2 regions of the Pseudomonas sp. MF08831 genome follow, and region 1 is predicted to be linked to the other one. Evidence: riboswitches for the same ligand, from Rfam matches in the RefSeq annotation. Region 1 holds a riboswitch; the other holds the start of a gene.
What was found. A riboswitch is a leader RNA that binds a small molecule or an ion and turns the genes downstream of it on or off. The one in region 1 is predicted to bind manganese.

Region 1 (5,837 bases):
CCCATGCAAGCGTTACAAGGCATCAAGATCATTGACCTCAGCCGCGCGTTGTCCGGCCCGTTCTGCAGCATGGTGCTGGCCGACCTGGGCGCCGATGTGATCAAGGTCGAACCCGGCCCCGCCGGCGACATGAGCCGCACCTGGGGCCCGTTCGACCGTGGCGTGAGCACGTACTACCTGTCGTGCAACCGCAACAAACGCGGGCTGTGCGTGGACTTTCGCAACCCCCGCGGCCTGGACACCATCCAGCAATTGATCGACGGCGCCGACGTGGTGATCGAGAATTTCAAACCCGGCACCCTGCAGAGCATGGGCCTGGGTTTCGAGGTGCTCAGCGCCCGCAACCCACGGCTGATTCTGGGCAGCATCAACGCCTTTGGCAGTGACGGCCCGATGAGCACTTGGCCGGGCTTTGATCAGATCGCCCAAGGCTACTCCGGGCTGATGAGCCTCACCGGTTTCAGCGACGGCGACCCTACCCGTACCGGCACCGCCATCGGCGACCTGACGTCGGGCATGTGGCTGGTGACCGCCATCCTTGCTGCGCTGCTGGAGCGTGAACGCAGCGGTCGCGGCCAACACGTACACACCTCGTTGCTTGCCAGCCTGATGGGTTTGCTCAGCGTGCACGGCCAGCGCTACCTGAGCCTGGGCGATGTCCCACGGCGCACCGGCAATGCCCACGCGGTGATCGCGCCATACGGCGTGTTCCAGACCCTGGACGGCCCGTTGAACCTGGCGCCGATCACCTCGGCCATGTGGAGCAAGCTGTGTGTGCTGCTGGACCTGCCCGAGCTGCCGGACGACCCGCGCTTTGCCAGCAATGAAGCGCGCGTGGAGCACCGCGATGCGTTGAAAGCGCTGCTGGAGAGCCGCTTGAAAACCCGCGGCAAACGCGACTGGACCGAGCGTTTCACCGCCGCCGGCTTGCCCGCCGGCCCCATCAACACCCTTGACGAAGTGTTCGCCGACCCACAGGTGCTGCACAGCCGGTTGACCCAAACCCTGGACCATCCCACTCTGGGCGCATTACGCCAGGTGGTGACGCCGGTGTTCACCGAGGCCGCACAGGCCGGCGCGCAGCGGCCACCGCCGTTGTTAGGCGAACACAGCGTCGAGGTGTTGCTCGAAGCCGGCTTTGATCCGGCCTCGGTGCAAACCTTGCTGCAGGCCAACGTGCTGTTGCAGGCCACTCCACCCGACCGTTCAACAGGAACTGCACCATGACTGCCACTGTGTCACTCAAGCTCCTCGACACGCGCATTGCGCGCTTGACCTTCAGCAACCCCAGCCAGCGCAATGCCCTGAGCGCGCAGCTGCTCGACAGCCTGGACGAAAGCCTGGTCGCCCTCGCCGCCCAGCGCGTCGGCGTGGTGATCCTCGGCGCCGACGTCGGCCAAAGCGTATGGAGCGCCGGCCACGATATCGGCGAAGTGGCGCGTGACCGCGACCCCGTCGCCTACGGCAAACCGCTGGAGCAAGTACTGCGGCGTATCCGCGCCTACCCTGGCGTGGTCATCGCGCTGATCTCGGGCTCGGCCTGGGGCGGCGCCGTGGACCTGGCCATGAGCTGCGACCTGGTGGTGGCGGACCCCAGCGCCAGCTTCGCCATGACCCCGGCCAACATCGGCCTGCCCTACACCACCAGCGGCCTGTTGCGGTTCTTCAATAACCTGCCGATTCATGTGCTCAAGGAAATGTTCTTCTGCGCGCAAAAACTCGACGCCCAACGGGCCGAGCGCTTTGGCGTGATCAACCGGCTGGTGCCTACCGATGCCCTCGAGGCCACCGCCCTGGAATACGCCCAGGGCATTGCGGCCAAGGCGCCGCTGGCGATTCAGGCGGTCAAGGAACAACTGCGCATCCTCGAAGATCTGCAGCCGATGCCCGTGCAAGCCATGGAGCACATCGCCGAACTGCGCCGCCAGGCGTGCGCCAGTGCTGATTTCGGTGAAGGGCTGGCAGCGTTCGCCGAGCGCCGTCCACCGGTATTTGAAGGGCGTTGACGCAATTTTCATATTGGGCTGTCTATGATGCGCCCCTTCGTTGGGGAGTAACCGGCTTCTGACCCGCTCAGAAGCGTTCGTATCAACATATTCGGCAACCTGCCGTGGTACGAACACCGTTGAGGTTGGTGAGACCAGCGACACATCCATGCCTAAAGTCGGGCGTGTGGTTGTGTCGTTGACTCATACAGCCCGACTGGAAGCCTCACCGTGAACCCCATTTCTCTGATTTTTCTCGCCCTGGCCATGTCCACGGACGCCTTTGCGGCGGCCATCGGCAAAGGCTCCAGCCTGCACAAACCGCGTCTGGCCGAAGCACTGCGCGCCGGCCTGATCTTTGGTGTGATCGAAGCCATTACGCCGATGATCGGCTGGGCCATCGGCCATGCGGCCACGCGTTGGGTGCAGGACTGGGATCACTGGATCGCCTTTACCCTGCTGGTCGCGCTGGGCTTGCACATGATCTACAACGGGCTCAAGGCGGACGATGAGGAGGCGCAAAAGCCTACCCAGCATTCCTTCATGATCCTGGCCATCACCGCCTTTGCGACCAGCATTGATGCGATGGCCGTCGGTGTGGGCCTGGCCTTTATTGATGTGAATATTCTGGTGGCGTCGGCAGCCATCGGCCTGGCGACCATGACCATGGTAACCATCGGCATGATGCTCGGTCGGGTGCTGGGCACGGTGGTGGGCAAGCGCGCCGAAATGGTCGGCGGCGTGGTGTTGATGCTGGTGGGTGCGACGATTCTCTACGAGCATTTGTCGGCTTAACGGCTCGCACTGAACAAACGTGGGAGCGGGCTTGCCCGCGAAGGCGGCGAATCAGTCGATGCATTTTTTGACTGACCCCGCGCCTTCGCGAGCAAGCCCGCTCCCACAGCAGGTCTGCAGCGTTTTAAGCCGCGTGACTTTCCTTCTTCAAGCTCTCCATATCAATCACGAAGCGATACTTGACGTCACCCTTGAGCATCCGCTCGTACGCCTCGTTGATGCCCTGGATGTCGATCATCTCGATGTCCGAGACAATCTTGTGCTTGGCGCAGAAGTCCAGCATGTCCTGGGTTTCCTGGATACCGCCAATCAACGAACCGGCCAGGCTGCGGCGTTTGAAGATCAGGTTGAACACCGTCGGCGACGGATGCGGGCTGTCGGGTGCGCCGACCAGCGTCATGGTGCCATCGCGCTTGAGCAGGTTGAGGAACGCATCGAGGTCGTGCGGCGCGGCAACGGTGTTGAGGATAAAGTCCAGGCTGTTGACGACCTTGGCCATCTCGTCCGGGTCCTTCGACACCACCACTTGATCGGCACCCAGGCGCAGGCCGTCTTCGCGCTTGTTCGGCGAGGTGGTGAACAGCGTGACATGTGCGCCCATGGCATGCGCGATCTTCACCGCCATATGCCCTAGCCCGCCGAGGCCGACCACCCCGACTTTTTTGCCGGGCCCCACCTTCCAGTGGTGCAGCGGCGAGTAAGTGGTGATGCCGGCGCACAGCAGCGGCGCCACGGCCGCCAGGTTCGAATCATCGTGGGAGATGCGCAGCACGAACTTCTCCTTGACCACGATATTGTCCGAGTAGCCGCCAAAGGTATTTTCGCCGCCGTACACCGGGCCGTTGTAGGTGCCGGTAAACCCGTTCTCGCAGTATTGCTCCTCGCCCTCGGCGCAGGATGCGCAGTGCTGGCAGCTGTCGACCATACAACCGACACCGGCCAGGTCACCGACCTTGAATTTTTTCACGTTGGCACCGACTGCCGTGACGCGGCCGACGATTTCGTGGCCGGGCACCTACGGGTACAAGGTGTTGTGCCATTCGTTACGCACGGTGTGCAGGTCGGAGTGGCACACGCCGCAATAGAGAATATCGATCTGAACGTCGTCCGCCCCCGGCGCGCGGCGCTCGAAGGTAAAAGGCTTGAGTGCATCCTTGGAATCCCGAGCGGCGTAGCTGTAAGTCTTGGCCATTTGGTTCACCTGTTGAACTGACGGTAGAGGTCAGTGGACCAACGCAGACGCGCAAGCGTTCAACCGAGCACATCCGTACAAGCCCCTGGGCCGGTTTAACGCGATAGTGAGATTTAGCGTTTGCCCCCTGACCCTAAGGAGTTTTCCATGAGCACATTCGTTGCCAAAGACGGTACCCAGATCTATTTCAAGGACTGGGGCAGCGGTAAGCCCGTGCTGTTCAGCCACGGCTGGCCACTGGATGCCGACATGTGGGAATACCAGATGGAATACCTGAGCAGCCGTGGCTTTCGCACCATCGCCTTCGACCGCCGGGGTTTTGGCCGCTCGGACCAACCGTGGACCGGTAACGACTACGACACCTTCGCCGACGATATCGCCCAACTGATCGAACACCTGGACCTTAAAGACGTGACCCTGGTGGGCTTCTCGATGGGCGGCGGCGATGTGGCGCGCTACATCGCTCGCCACGGCAACTCGCGTTTGGCCGGCCTCGTGCTGCTGGGCGCCGTCACGCCGATCTTCGGCCAAAAACCGGATTACCCGCAGGGCGTGCCTACCGCAGTGTTCGATGGCATCAAGGCCGGGCTGCTGAAGGATCGCGCGCAATTTATCAGCGACTTCAATGTCTCGTTCTATGGCATCAACAAGGGCCAGCAAGTCTCCCAGGGCGTGCTGACGCAGACCTTGCAGGTCGCGCTGCTGGCGTCGCTTAAATCGACCGTGGATTGTGTCACCGTGTTCTCCGAGACCGACTTCCGCCCGGACATGGCCAAGATCGAGGTGCCAACCCTGGTGATCCACGGTGACGGCGACCAGATCGTGCCGTTCGAAACCACCGGCAAAGTCGCGGCCGAGATGATCAAGGGCGCGCAACTGAAGGTGTACAAGGATGCGCCGCACGGTTTTGCCGCCACCCACACCCAGCAGTTGAACGAAGACTTGTTGGCGTTCCTCAATCGCTGAAGCGAGTGAATCACCCTCTCCTTATTTTGCCGGGCTTGCCCGGTTTTTTTTTCGACCGGCGCTGACCCTCGGTATGATGCGGCTGAACCGGCGACTGCCCGACGCGGTCCCAACCCATACGCTCATCGCTGCAGGTAATCGCACATGTCACTGCCAAAAGAAATGACCCTGATCGAAATCACCGCCCCTGGCGGCCCCGAGGTCCTGCAACCACGCCGGGCCGATGTGCCGGTGGCAGGTCCCGGTGAAATCCTGATCCGCGTGCACGCGGCCGGCGTCAACCGCCCGGATGCGTTGCAACGCGCCGGCAAGTACCCGATGAAGCCCGGCATGAGCCCCATTCCAGGTTTGGAAGTGGCCGGCGAAGTGGTTGCATTGGGCGAAGGTGTCAGCGAGTACGCGCTGGGTGACAAGGTGTGTGCCCTGACCAACGGCGGTGGGTACGCACAATTTTGTGCAGTGCCTGCCAGCCAGGCCTTGCCGATTCCGGATGGCATGGACTGGATTCAAGCCGCCGCCGTGCCGGAAACGTTCTTCACCGTCTGGGCCAACCTGTTTGGCCTGGGTGACGCTCATACCGGCCAGCGCGTGCTGATCCACGGCGGCACCAGCGGCATCGGCACCACCGCTTTGATGCTGTGCCGCGAGTACGGTATCCAGGCGTTCGCCACCGCCGGCAGCGCCGACAAATGTGCGGCGATCGCCAAGCTCGGCGCCGAGCCGATCAACTACCGCGAGCAGGACTTCGCCGAGGTCATCGCGCAGAAGACCGACAACAAGGGCGTGAATGTGATCCTCGACATCATGGGCGCCTCGTACCTGAACAATAACCTCAAGTCCCTGGCCATGGACGGGCACCTGGTGATGCTGGGCTTCCTCGGCGGCGGCAAGGCCAATGA
Region 2 (5,837 bases), on a different contig from region 1:
CGACCTGAGTGGTAGAAGCAAAAGCAAAGCCGAGGCGGCCTGACAGCCGGCCTGATCTTGAAGGCTGAACCCAATTCAATGTGGGAGCTGGCTTGCCTGCGATGGCATCTACTGGTTATGCCTGATACACCGAGGTGTCTGCATCGCAGGCAAGCCAGCTCCCACAGAAAAACAAAGCAGTGCGGTGCTGGAGGCGGGACTCGGTCAAATTGTGGGAGCGGGCTTGCCTGCGGTGGTATCTACTGGTTATGCCTGACGCACCGAGGTGCCTGCATCGCAGGCAAGCCAGCTCCCACAGAAAAGCAAAAGCAGAGTGGTGCAGTGCTGGTAGCTGCACTCGGTCAACTTGTGGGAGCGGGCTTGCTCGCGAAGGCGTTGGGTCAGTTACACATGAGCTAACTGACCCACCGCCTTCGCGAGCAAGCCCGCTCCCACATTTAGAACTCTGTGCATCAGATAGAAGTGTGTTGCTGTGCTTCTGCCCTGCTTTTGCTTCAACCACTCAGGTCGGCTACTAGGCCGCCGTGCTCTGCTTTTGATCTTGCTCTTGATCTGACAGGCCCCGTCAACCACGCTGGCCGAACGCAGGCTTGAATCCGTGGGTAACCCGGCAGGACGCCGGGTTAGCCGCGTTGGGCCATGGATGGCCCGTCGCGGCGGCCCACGGATTCAAGCCGGAGTGAGGGCACACCGAGCCTAAGCGAGGTGCCGAGTGGTGGGGCAAAGACCTTTTGGTTACTTTTGGGGCGTTTGCCAAAAGTGACCCGCTGTAAGAGCGGAACCCTAAGTGGCCGTTACCGCAGCAACGGATATGCACTCACTCCCACAGCACAAACCAAAGCCCACCCCTCACTTCATACTCGTAAACGCAAGCTTCACACCAATCGCAATCAAAACCGCCCCCATGGTCCGATCAAACCAATGCCCCATCCGCGCAAATCCCGCGCGTACCCGCTGCTGACTGAACAACATAGCCACCAGGCAAAACCACAACGCCGTCGCCACCGCCAGGTACACACCGTACCCAGCCTGGATCGCCAGCGGCGTGTGCGGGTTGATCACTACAGTAAACAGCGACAGGAAAAACAGCGTGGCCTTGGGGTTCAAACCATTGGTCACAAACCCCGCAGTAAACGCCGCACGCGGAGTGCGCTCACCCACTTCAGGCCGCAACTCGCCCTCGGCAACCGGCTTGGCCGGCTGCGCACGCAAAGCTTTGAAACCGATGTACAACAAGTACGCCGCCGCCGCCCACTTCAGTGCGTTGAACAGCACGATGGACTGCGACACGATCAAACCAATCCCCAGCAGCGAATAGCCCACGTGCAGGAAAATCGCCGAGCCCACACCCAAAGCGGTCCAGGTGCCGGCGCGACGGCCATGGGTCACACTCTCGCGCACCACCACGGCGAAATCCGGGCCGGGGCTGGCCACCGCCAACAAGTGAATCAAGGCTACGGTCAAAAACTCGGCGGCGTACATGCTCACTCCATTAAGTAACTGATTATTTCATCTGATAGGCTCGGCAGATTACGCCTTCGAACCCTGTCGCAAAAGGTACAGTTGATGACGAACAATCGCCGCGCCGTCTTCCTTGATCACCCGTCCCTGGACCTGGGGGACCTGGACCTCAGCGAATTGCGCAACAGCTTCAGCGACCTGCAGCTTTACGCGCACACCACGCCGCAGAATGTGGTCGAACGCCTGCAAGGCGCTCAAGTGGTCATCAGCAACAAGATCGCGCTGAATACCGAAACGCTGCAAGCCTGCCCCGAACTCAAGCTAATCCTGGTATCGGCCACCGGCACCAACAACGTCGACCTCGCCGCGGCCCGCGCCCATGGCATTACGGTGAGCAACTGCCAGGGCTACGGCACGCCGTCGGTGGCGCAGCACACGATCATGCTGTTGCTGAATCTGGCGACGCGCCTGAACGACTACCAACGCGACGTCAGCGCGGGCAAATGGCAACAAGCCAAACAGTTCTGCCTGCTGGATTACCCGATTGTCGAGCTGGAGGGCAAAACCCTCGGCCTGCTCGGCCACGGCGAACTGGGCAGCGCCGTCGCGCGCCTGGCCGAAGCCTTCGGCATGCGCGTGGTGCTCGGCGCGATTCCGGGCCGCCCTGCCCGCGCTGACCGCGTGCCACTGGATGAACTGCTCGCGCAAGTCGACGCGCTGACCCTGCACTGCCCGCTCAATGAACACACCCGCGACTTTATCGGCGCTCGCGAATTGGCGCTGCTCAAGCCCGGCGCGTTTATCGTCAACACCGCGCGCGGTGGCTTGATCAACGAACAAGCCCTGGCGGACGCGTTGCGCAGCGGCCATCTGGGCGGTGCGGCCACCGATGTGCTGAGCGTGGAGCCACCGGTAAACGGCAACCCGCTGCTGGCCGGCGACATTCCTCGCCTGATCGTGACGCCCCACAACGCCTGGGGCAGTCGCGAAGCGCGGCAGCGCATCGTTGGCCAACTGGCGGAAAACGCCCGTGGCTTTTTCAACGGCACCCCGCTGCGCGTCGTCAGTTGATAAACTGCGCCCCTTTTCAAGGAGCAGACCATGGATCCGCGCAGTGAAGTACTGCTTCGTCAGGCCGAACTTTTTCAAGGCAACCTGCTGCTGGTAGGTTTGCCCGCCGACGATTTGCTCGGCCGCCTGCCCAATGCCTACGGCTGGAGCTGGCATGCCGGCGACCAGGCGGCGCTCGACGCACGCTTCCCCGAACGCAGCCATTTCGGCGTGAACGTGCCCGAACGCGGGTTTGATGCGGCGGTGATTTTCCTGCCCAAATCCAAGGACCTCACCGATTACCTGCTCAACGCCGTGGCCGCACGCCTGCCCGGCGCCGAGCTGTTTCTGGTCGGCGAGAAAAAAGGCGGTATCGAAAGCGCCGCCAAGCAGATGATTCCGTTCGGCAAGCCCCGCAAGCTCGACAACGCGCGGCACTGCCAGCTGTGGCAGGTCACCGTGGCCAATGCCCCGCAAGCGGTCGAACTGGAAAGCCTGGCGCATGTGTTTGAAGTGCCGCTGGCCGAAGGGCCGCTCAAGGTGGTGAGCCTGCCGGGCGTGTTCAGCCACGGTCGCCTGGATCGCGGCACCGAGCTGTTGCTTGCACACCTGGACAAGTTGCCCAGCGGGCACTTGCTCGACTTTGGCTGCGGCGCCGGCGTGCTGGGCGCTGCGGTCAAGCGTCGCTACCCGCACAACACGGTGACGATGCTTGACGTGGATGCGTTCGCCGCCGCCAGCAGCCGCCTGACGTTGGCGGCCAATGGCCTGGAAGCCGAGGTGTTGACCGGGGACGGCATCGACGCTGCGCCGATGGGTTTGAACGCGATTTTGAGCAACCCGCCGTTCCATGTCGGCGTGCACACCGATTATTTCGCCACGGAAAACTTGCTGCGAAAAGCGGCGAAACACCTGGCAAAAGGCGGCGAACTGCGCTTGGTGGCCAACAGCTTCCTCAAGTACCAACCGCTGATCGAAGAGCACTTGGGCGTGTGTGCAATCAAGGCCGAAGGCAACGGTTTTCGCATTTATCGTGCCAAACGCGGCTGATGGCTTTTTGAAAAAGAAGGCTTGCCGAATGGATTTTGCCTAGGCAGAATCCGCTCCGTCCTAGGGGAGTAGTCTCCCACGAGCGCCACGCTCGTCCGGCATACGTCAACATACTTGGTCAGCAGACCATGGCGTATGCGACCCAGGAGTCCGCACAGACGGACCGGGGTTTGACAAGACCTATGACACGCACACCTTACCCGGGGCGGGAAGGCTGTACGTGTCATAGCCGTGTCGACCCGCCCCTGGAAACTTACCTGATGCTGGATTCATTACTCGTTCCTACCGCAATCGTTGCCTTGGCCGAAATCGGCGACAAGACGCAACTGCTCGCGCTCATCCTTGCTGCACGCTTTCGCAAACCCTGGCCCATCATCGCCGGCATCGTCGCCGCGACCCTGGCCAACCATGCGGCTGCCGGTGCCGTGGGCGCCTGGTTCGGCAGTTTCTTCTCGGATGCGGTGTTGCACTGGATCCTCGCGGCGAGCTTCTGCGCTACGGCGCTGTGGACCCTGGTGCCGGACAAACTCGACGATGACGAAGCCAGTACCACGCGCAAGTTCGGCCCGTTTCTGACCACGCTGATTGCGTTCTTCCTCGCCGAAATCGGTGACAAGACGCAGATCGCCACGGTGATGCTGGCGGCGCAATACCCTGAGCTGTGGCTGGTGATTATCGGCACCACCCTGGGCATGCTGATTGCCAACGTGCCGGTGGTTCTGGCGGGGAATTTCGCCGCGGAGAAACTGCCGCTGACCCTGATTCGTCGACTGGCGGCTACGGCGTTTTTCGTTCTGGCAGTGGTGGCGGTGTACAAGGCCATGCAAAGCAGCGGCTGGATCTAGACCTGTAAACCCCATCCAATGTGGGAGCTGGCGTGCCTGCGATGGCATCAACTCGGTATTTCTGAAGGACCGACCCGCCTGCATCGCAGGCAAGCCAGCTCCCACATGGGTCCGCGTTAACTCAGGATTTTTTGGCCTGCTGGTAAAGCGGCATTACTTTCGGAATCGCCGCCTGCAACGAGGCGATTCGGCTGTCGGAGGCCGGGTGCGTGCTCATGAACTCAGGCGGCGCACCTTCCGATGCCTTGGCCATCTTGTTCCACAACGTGATGGCCGCGTTCGGGTTGTAGCCGGCACGAGCCGAGAGCTCCAGGCCGATCAGGTCGGCTTCGTTTTCATTGGCGCGGCTGTTGGGCAGCGTCATGCCGTAGTTGGCCACCGTATCGGCCAGCGCCAGGCTGTCCTGGCCCAGACCGAACAAGGCACCGGCGCCCTGCTTGGCCATCTCGATGCCGTAGGCCTTGGACATGGCTTCACGGCCGTGTTCGCGCAAGGCGTGAGCGATTTCATGGCCCATCACCGCGGCCAGTTCGTCATCGGTGAGCTTGAGGTTGTCGATCAACGCGCTGTACACGAAGATCTTGCCGCCAGGCCCGCAGTTGGCGTTCATCTCATCACTTTTGATCAGGTTCACCTCCCACTTCCACTGCGCCGCATCCGGGCGAAAGGTCGGCGCCTGGGCGATCAGTCGATTGGCGATGGCCTGCACGCGCTTGGCGTTGGCACTGGTTTTATCGAGCATGCCTTTGCCGCTCGCCTCACCCAGCGTCTGCTGGTAGGACTGGGCATACATCTGGTCGACTTCCTGGCTCGACAACATGCTGAACATGTACTGCTTGCGCTCTACCCCGACGGCGCCGCCGCTGGTGGTGTTAACCGACTGGCAACCCGCCAGCAGCATCGCCGCAACCAACCCACTTACCGCCAATGACTTCTTCATGAACACGCTCCCTGAAAACATGGCGCGTATCCTAGGCGCTCATGTGTATCGGCGCCAGATACAACAGACGTGTAACCGCTAACTTTCAGATACATCCCACCTGCCCACAGCGGCGGCCAACAGTCCATTTGCGACATCCGGCACTATTTCACCCGCCGAGCCTTAAGCCTCCCGAGCCCGTGGCCGATACACAAAGGCAGCCCACCTGCCCCTGCGCCCGGAGCTTTCATGAAATTCAAGTCGATTCAGTTTTCTGTCGCAGCACTGACCGGGGCCATCGTGCTGAGTGTGGTCGCCGTTTTGGTGCTCTACGCGGTGTTCGCCGGCGCGCGCACCCAGGAACTGGTGCAGGAACGCACCCAGGCGCAGTTCGAGCAGATCATCGAGCAACGGCTCACCGCCCTGGCGCACACCCAGGCCACGTTGATCCAGCGTGAATTGGAAGCACCCTTGGTGACCGCCAAAGGCCTGGCCACGGCCAACGCCCTGCT

Region 2: it holds a riboswitch for manganese, as region 1 does, so the genes downstream of both, AC19YS_RS12995 (TMEM165/GDT1 family protein) here and mntP (manganese efflux pump MntP) in region 1, are expected to answer to the same signal.

Annotation. Positions count from the first base shown of each region.
Region 1 covers NZ_JCBCUX010000011.1:223,919-229,755, forward strand. The annotation lists gene AC19YS_RS22325 (CaiB/BaiF CoA transferase family protein) at 4-1,227, shown strand; gene scpB (methylmalonyl-CoA decarboxylase) at 1,224-2,006, shown strand; yybP-ykoY riboswitch at 2,037-2,204, shown strand; gene mntP (manganese efflux pump MntP) at 2,217-2,780, shown strand; partial or broken gene AC19YS_RS22340 (NAD(P)-dependent alcohol dehydrogenase) at 2,905-3,972, opposite strand; gene AC19YS_RS22345 (alpha/beta fold hydrolase) at 4,120-4,938, shown strand; gene AC19YS_RS22350 (NAD(P)H-quinone oxidoreductase) at 5,083-5,837, shown strand, end outside.
Region 2 covers NZ_JCBCUX010000005.1:251,642-257,478, reverse strand. The annotation lists gene AC19YS_RS13010 (LysE family translocator) at 850-1,482, opposite strand; gene AC19YS_RS13005 (2-hydroxyacid dehydrogenase) at 1,567-2,532, shown strand; gene AC19YS_RS13000 (methyltransferase) at 2,563-3,561, shown strand; yybP-ykoY riboswitch at 3,612-3,733, shown strand; gene AC19YS_RS12995 (TMEM165/GDT1 family protein) at 3,822-4,406, shown strand; gene AC19YS_RS12990 (M48 family metallopeptidase) at 4,528-5,346, opposite strand; partial or broken gene AC19YS_RS12985 (methyl-accepting chemotaxis protein) at 5,575-5,837, shown strand, end outside.